2 regions of the Paenibacillus sp. FSL R5-0519 genome follow, and region 2 is predicted to be linked to the other one. Evidence: riboswitches for the same ligand, from Rfam matches in the RefSeq annotation. Region 2 holds a riboswitch; the other holds the start of a gene.
The links. Region 2 has a riboswitch for ZMP and ZTP ahead of MKY73_RS01405 (TIGR01440 family protein). Riboswitches for the same ligand answer to the same signal wherever they lie in the genome.
Positions count from the first base shown of each region.

Region 1: another riboswitch for ZMP and ZTP. It lies ahead of MKY73_RS21405 (GNAT family N-acetyltransferase); the one in region 2 lies ahead of MKY73_RS01405 (TIGR01440 family protein).

Region 1 is NZ_CP150234.1:4,776,258-4,779,671, forward strand. It holds gene MKY73_RS21395 (class I SAM-dependent methyltransferase) at 1-457, opposite strand, end outside; gene MKY73_RS21400 (VOC family protein) at 676-1,059, opposite strand; gene MKY73_RS21405 (GNAT family N-acetyltransferase) at 1,197-1,673, opposite strand; ZMP/ZTP riboswitch at 1,830-1,911, opposite strand; gene MKY73_RS21410 (GNAT family N-acetyltransferase) at 1,942-2,457, opposite strand; gene MKY73_RS21415 (YfiT family bacillithiol transferase) at 2,493-3,017, opposite strand; gene MKY73_RS21420 (GNAT family N-acetyltransferase) at 3,066-3,414, opposite strand, start outside.
Region 2 is NZ_CP150234.1:331,924-335,337, reverse strand. It holds gene glyA (serine hydroxymethyltransferase) at 1-969, opposite strand, end outside; gene MKY73_RS01405 (TIGR01440 family protein) at 1,226-1,819, opposite strand; ZMP/ZTP riboswitch at 1,961-2,042, opposite strand; gene MKY73_RS01400 (low molecular weight protein arginine phosphatase) at 2,139-2,711, opposite strand; gene MKY73_RS01395 (manganese efflux pump MntP family protein) at 2,770-3,330, opposite strand.

The DNA.
Region 1 (3,414 bases), 2.1 Mb from region 2:
GCTTGAGCGCTTGGTGAATCATCTCTATGTAAGGAATCCGCTGATGAGGTAGCAGATGATGCAGACAACCCGAGTCGTAGACAAGATCATATTCTTGCTGCGGGGCCAGTTCGAACACGGAGCGACATTCAAAATGTACGTCCAGTTGCTCTTCTGCCGCCCTCTCCTTAGCCCAGGCAATAGCTGTCTCGGAAAGATCATAAGCATCTACCTGATATCCTTGGCGGGTCAAATACAATGCATTTCTGCCTGGACCACAACCCAGTTCCAGTGCCTTGCCACCTGCCAGCAAACCTGCGTTCACATGCGCTACCAGATTCTCATCCGGTTTGTTTGGGAAAAAGGGTATAGGTCTGTTCCGATCCTCATAGAAAGGCTCCCAAAATTGCTTGGCAGATCTGAAGTCTGCATCGAGCATATCATACAGATCCTGTACACTTTTAATGGTCTTTTCCACAACACATTCCTCCTTAAATCCTCCATCCGAACCTTCAGTTCAGACCATTCATTCCTCGTCATTTTCATTAAATCAGCTACACTTTATTATAACATTTTTAACCATTAATCCTCTATTTTTCTTGTATTTTTCCACTTTGAAATATAAGATTTTTCCAACAAAAAAACGACCGACTTGGATGTCGATCGCTAACAATTGTAGCAGTTGTGAGTTACAGTTTACTTCGCCCGTTCCATGACTGCAAAGTAATTTTTTTCGTTATCAGCAAAGTTGAAGACACGTCCCGTTGGCATCTCGACAATCTCTCCAACCGTTACATGTTTTCCAGACAAGTCAGCATATAGTTGATCCAGATTTTCGGTAAAGAACATTAATGATGGTGTGCCCAGATTTACACCCGCCGACATCCGCTCGACAAACTCTTTGTCATGGAGAATAATGCTCGTCTGCGAATCTGGGGTAGGCGCAATCTCAATCCATCTCATGCCCTCGTCGAGGTTTACTTCATCCACAATGTGGAATCCTGCAACTTCCGTCCAAAATGCCAGTGATTCATCCTGATTGTTGACATACAACATAATTTGGCCGACTTTGCTAAACATGCATCATTCACTCCTCTGATCATCTAATCTCTCAACATCCTGCTTATCATTCCTCAACTTCCAATAGAGTATAACATGCAGGACAGCTTTTTCATTATCTTTCTTTGGCATTACACTGCTCTGGTGGAAGTTTCTGATCAGACCGTTGTTTTGACAAGAGCCAGCCTATGGAACCCCGAGGTATAATAATTCATATCAATACCTTCCTTTTGAAAATTCATTCTTTCATAAAATACGAGCGCTGCTTGATTTTCTGCATGATCAAGTTTGTAAAGCATGACTTCACCATTGCCGAACTCAGCTATTTTCATGCATATTTCAGTAATTAGTGTACGTGCTACACCTTGTCGAAGGTGTGATTTACACGTAACAACGCCAACGATTTCATATCGGTTAACCGTAGGCTGAAAGATATAACCAGCATGACCTATGACAACATCTGCTTCGTCAACCATGACATAATAAGCACTGATCCGTTCATCCATCATATTTAAAAATAAATCCCAGCGCGCAGGATACTGTTCCCGTATAAACGAAGGGAATCGAAAATGATGATCCGTCATCATTTTCAGAACTGCTGGTTGATCAATCGCTTGAAAAAGGCGAATAGTCATCTTTTTATCACCTCCTCCCCTTAAAGGTCACAGCTTCATAGAATCCAGCCAAATCCATGCTTGTCATTCTATCAAATAAAACAAACGCCTTTTTCATTACTGCCACCAGTCCTCTGGTACCCGAATAATAAATAAAGTGTTTGATCAAAAGATCAAACACTTTGCCCAGGCGTACGGCATATAATATATGTGCTTCCTCGTGGTTCACTCCACGTTTACGCCAGTCACACACAACAGATATTTAACAACCAGTATACATCACTCATACTTATTGTATGCCTCTTAACTTCTTCGTAAGATAAAGTACAACATCGTCGTCCATAATCGTTTCTTCACCTGGCTGAATATAATGATCGTGTCTGTGAACACCATGACCGTCCGGTATGTATCCGCGATGGGCATATAAAACTTGCGCCTTGCCATAATCGGTAAATACACCTACACCAATACCTGCTACATCCGTTCGTTCCGAAATAACTTCCTCTGCGCGGTCCATCAACCGTGAACCAATACCTTGGCGCTGGAACTTGATCAGCACATTGAAATCGTTAATTTCGGGGATGCCTTGTTCCCTGAAAGAAGGGTATTTGGAATGCCACAATACATTCACGTATCCGGCAAATTCTCCGTTCAACTCGGCTACCAAGGTTACACGATCCCCATTCTGCTGTTCAGCCAAGTAATGAGTATACTGCTCAGGTAATCTCCCCCAACCCTGCTCTTGGAACGCCTTGGATATAATGACAGGATCGTTCTCGTTTAATAGTCTGATATGTACAGTCATTAATGAATCCTCCTTAAAAAGGTATTACTCCTAGACTATATTCCCAACCGATCTCGAAGCGATATGATATGGGCAACATGGTGTTTGCCATGCCAAGCATACATGCCCAAATTGTAATCCAGTCTTGTCGTTTCTTCCGATGAGGGATGATAAAATTGCTTGGCATAATCTGCATCTGCCAACGCGTTTAACAGAAACACCCAACGACGATGGAGCGCATCCAGAATCTGAAGCGAGAATTCGACATCCAGGTCCCTTGAATCACTCAGTTCAGCCCAACGCTCTTCATAATAAGGTCGAATCGTAGGTGTGTCCTCTGTCAGTGCCAACTTGAAACGAATCATACTGTTCATATGGCTGTCTGCCATGTGGTGAATGACCTGTTTGAGCATCCATCCACCTTCTCGATACGGCAGACTTAATTGCTCTTCACTTAGTCCCTTTACCGCTTCTCGCGCGCGTTCAGGCAACTCAGCAATGTCCTGAATCCACTTCTCCCGCTGTTCCAAAGTAACTTCACCCGTGTGTACAAATGGTCCTATCGGAAATCGTTCATCCATCCATTATTCCTCCTTGTGTGTATGATTCAAAATAACGTTTAAAATTATCTAAGGAGTATATTCCATAAGCCAGCAGTCTCTCATCTGCCCTTCATGCTGCTCATGTTTCTCCAATAGCTTAATCCTTTGAAAACCACATTTCTCATAACAGGATATCGCTCGCAAGTTCCAGGATTGAGGGTCCATAACCACTTTACGGGCTTGTTTTTCATGAATGAGATAGGCCAGCATGGATTGCACCAGCAATGTTCCGATACCTTTGTTCCAATAATCTATCTCACCAATGAACTGATCCGTTCCATAGATGATCTCATCCGTGTCTCCATAACCATACTCCGTTCGTTCTTCTTCCTCAAGCTTATAGAACTGAATGTATCCTATGGGACTTCCTGCATAC
Region 2 (3,414 bases):
AGTGATGTTCACACTGCGTGTGTCGATCAGCATCAAGTGGTTATCTGTACCACCGGATACGATATTCAATCCTTCAGCGATCAGTGTTTCAGCCAGAACCTGTGCGTTTTTCACGACATTCTGTGCATATGTTTTGAACGAAGGTTGCAAAGCTTCTCCGAATGCTACCGCTTTGGAAGCAATCACGTGCATCAGAGGGCCACCTTGGGAACCTGGGAATACCGCTTTATCAATCGCTGCTGCCCACGCTTTGCGGCACAGAATCATACCACCACGAGGTCCACGCAGCGTTTTGTGTGTTGTTGTTGTTACGAAATGCGCATGTGGAACCGGGTTTGGATGCAAACCAGCAGCAACCAGTCCTGCGATGTGAGCCATGTCCACCATGAACAAAGCGCCTACATCATTGGCGATGGAAGCCAGCTTTTCAAAATCAATGGTACGTGGATATGCACTTGCACCTGCAACGATCAGACGAGGGCGGTGTTTGAAAGCCGCTTTGCGTACTTCATCATAATCAATCAGGAATGTATCTTCCTGTACGCCGTATGCTACAAAGTTGTACAGCAAACCGGATGCGTTCACCGGGCTACCGTGTGTGAGGTGTCCACCATGGGCAAGGTTCATACCGAGTACAGTATCACCAGGTTTCAATGCTGCAAGATAAACTGCCATGTTCGCTTGTGCGCCGGAGTGTGGTTGAACATTCACGTGTTCTGCTCCGAACAATTCTTTGGCACGATCACGTGCGATGTCTTCAACGACGTCCACATGCTCACAACCGCCATAGTAACGTTTGCCTGGATATCCTTCAGCGTACTTGTTGGTCAGAACAGATCCCAATGCTTCGATTACTGCTTCACTTACGATGTTCTCGGATGCAATCAGTTCGATGTTGTTCTGTTGACGTTTCAGTTCAAGATTCATCGCTTCCAGTACTGCCGGGTCATTCTTGCGCAATTGTTCCATGATTAAATTCCTCCCAGTTATAAGTGAAGTTATAAAGTGAAACTAATGTTTACACGAAAACGGCGAGTGCAACACCAATCTGAAGAAACGAAGTGGTCGCCTAAAAGCTTTCTTTAGAAAGCTACTCCGGAAGCATAGGCTATCACCGAATTTCCCCTTTTAAATAGGGAATTAAAAAATCTGGGGATAACAGCGATCGGAAGATGGTGATGCAATCAAAGTCAGGAGTGTAACCCAATTAGTCTCGCTTTATATGTTAGTCACAAAATGTTGAATCTGGTTGTTCTTCCATACGATACACCGCGCGTTCGCCGCCAATTAACTTTGGACGAGTCAACGCTGTAGTCACACGCGCATCTCCAACATAGCGGAGCGCTGTACGAAAAGGTACGGCTACATGCCGGAGATGCATGCCAATCATCGTCTCCCCAATGTCCAGTCCCGCATGGGCCTGCACATGTTCAGCCAGGCATGGATCGGTCAGCGAACGATATGCTGCGGATGCCATTGAACCTCCGGCCTTGGGCACGGGTACTGCACCAACCTCAGTCAATCCAAGACGAGTGAGTACAGAACGTTCCATTACCAGCGCACGGTTCAGATGCTCACAACATTGGAATACCGTGTCGAAACCGAATTCCTCCTGCACCTCGCGTATACCCGCAAGAAGCTGCTGCGCCACTTCAATGGCACCACTCGTACCAATCCGCGCACCTGCGACTTCACTTGTGCTTGTACCGATCACAACGATCTGTCCAGGCCCAAGCTGTCCGGCAAGCGCCAGTTCATGCAGAATGGATGCGGTCTGTTCCTGCAATCCGGGTTGTTCTGAATCTAACTCTATAGTCATCCTATCATCGCCTCCCGATAAAATCATGCGCGCTGTCTCTTGGCTGTCCTTCGTATTCTTGCACGGCATCTCAGGTACTATTATAGCGAATAATCAGATGAAAGACGAAAAAAAGAGCAGTCTGCGGGTAACGCAGAATTGCTCTTTTGCCCAGGCGACCGGCCGTTTGTTCCGGTGCTCCATCGTGGTTATGCCCACTTCGTCGCCAGTTACACCGGATCCCTGTTTTCCCCTTCATCATAAAACAACCCGCGTCTAAAATCAACGGTTAATTTACATCACATGTCCTGTTTCTATAACCTGCCCCGCAGGATCAGAATTATCCCAGCTTATCCAAAAGCCGGTCCAATGCCGTCCGAATCTCAGCCGCAGCGATATTGTAATCATCACGACTTCCCCCAAACGGGTCAGAGATGTCGAAACTTGGAATTCGTTGTCTGATCTCGATGGCTCGCTCACGCTCCGATGCCAGGATCTCTTGACCAAGGGCACGTTTCATCTCCAGCGTTGCAAACAGGCTGTCCAATTCCTGAACATCTCTTAATACCTGCTCGTCGTCTTCCACATACTCTTTCAATGTATAGGTTTTGTGGATGGAGTCGGGAAATACCTGCATGACATGCTGCTTATGACTCCGTGTTAATGTAAGAACCAGATCGGCCCAACCTACCAGGTTAGAGCTAAGCTGTGTGGAATGAGGCGGACCTTCAACGTTATGATCTCTCAAAACAGCTTCCGCATGACGAGAGATCGGCATACCCGACGTTGCTGCCACACCTGCGGAACGAACCTCCACCTGAATGCCGCGCTCCGATGCCAGTTTTCTCAAAAGCCCCTCTGCCATGGGGCTGCGGCACGTATTTCCTGTACATACGAATAAAATATGTTTCATTGTGTTAGCCTCCCCATTTTACATATGATGCGAATGATAGGATATCTCAAGTTTTATTTTAAAATATAAACAAAAGTCCAAACGCAAGCAAGATTGCGCCACCAATGGCCTCACCATAATCCCCGAGATTCTGACTCACCCGACGGCCTAATAGCAGACCCATCACCGACATCACCCCGCCACACACGCCAAAGGCAAGTACGGTTAAGATCAGATCACTGCTAAACATCCCTAAGGAAACGCCAACGGAGAACGAATCCACACTTACGCTGAGGGAAAACAGTATAACGCCGAGCAGGGAACGGTGGTCCACCAACTTGGTATCGCCTTCACGGAATGCATTCAGGATCATATGACCACCCAGCAGAACAAGTAATCCACCTGCTGCATACGTCGTAATGTCACCGAGCAGCGAGCTGACGTATTTGCCCATATACATGCCGATGAGCGGCATGATGATATGAAATAGCGCCGTTACTGTACTGATTCGCAATACATCCCTCAGCCGGATGCCCTTCATGCCTATTCCGATTCCGAGCGAGAACGCATCGAGGCCCAGCGCAACAGCCATGATCAAAATGGTTACCAACTGCCCTACATGGGCAGACACATCCCACATCCCCATACCCCCAAGTCACGTAAAGGTTCTTGTACACGATATGCGGACAAGGACCTAAACATGACCGATGAAAAGTAACGGCGA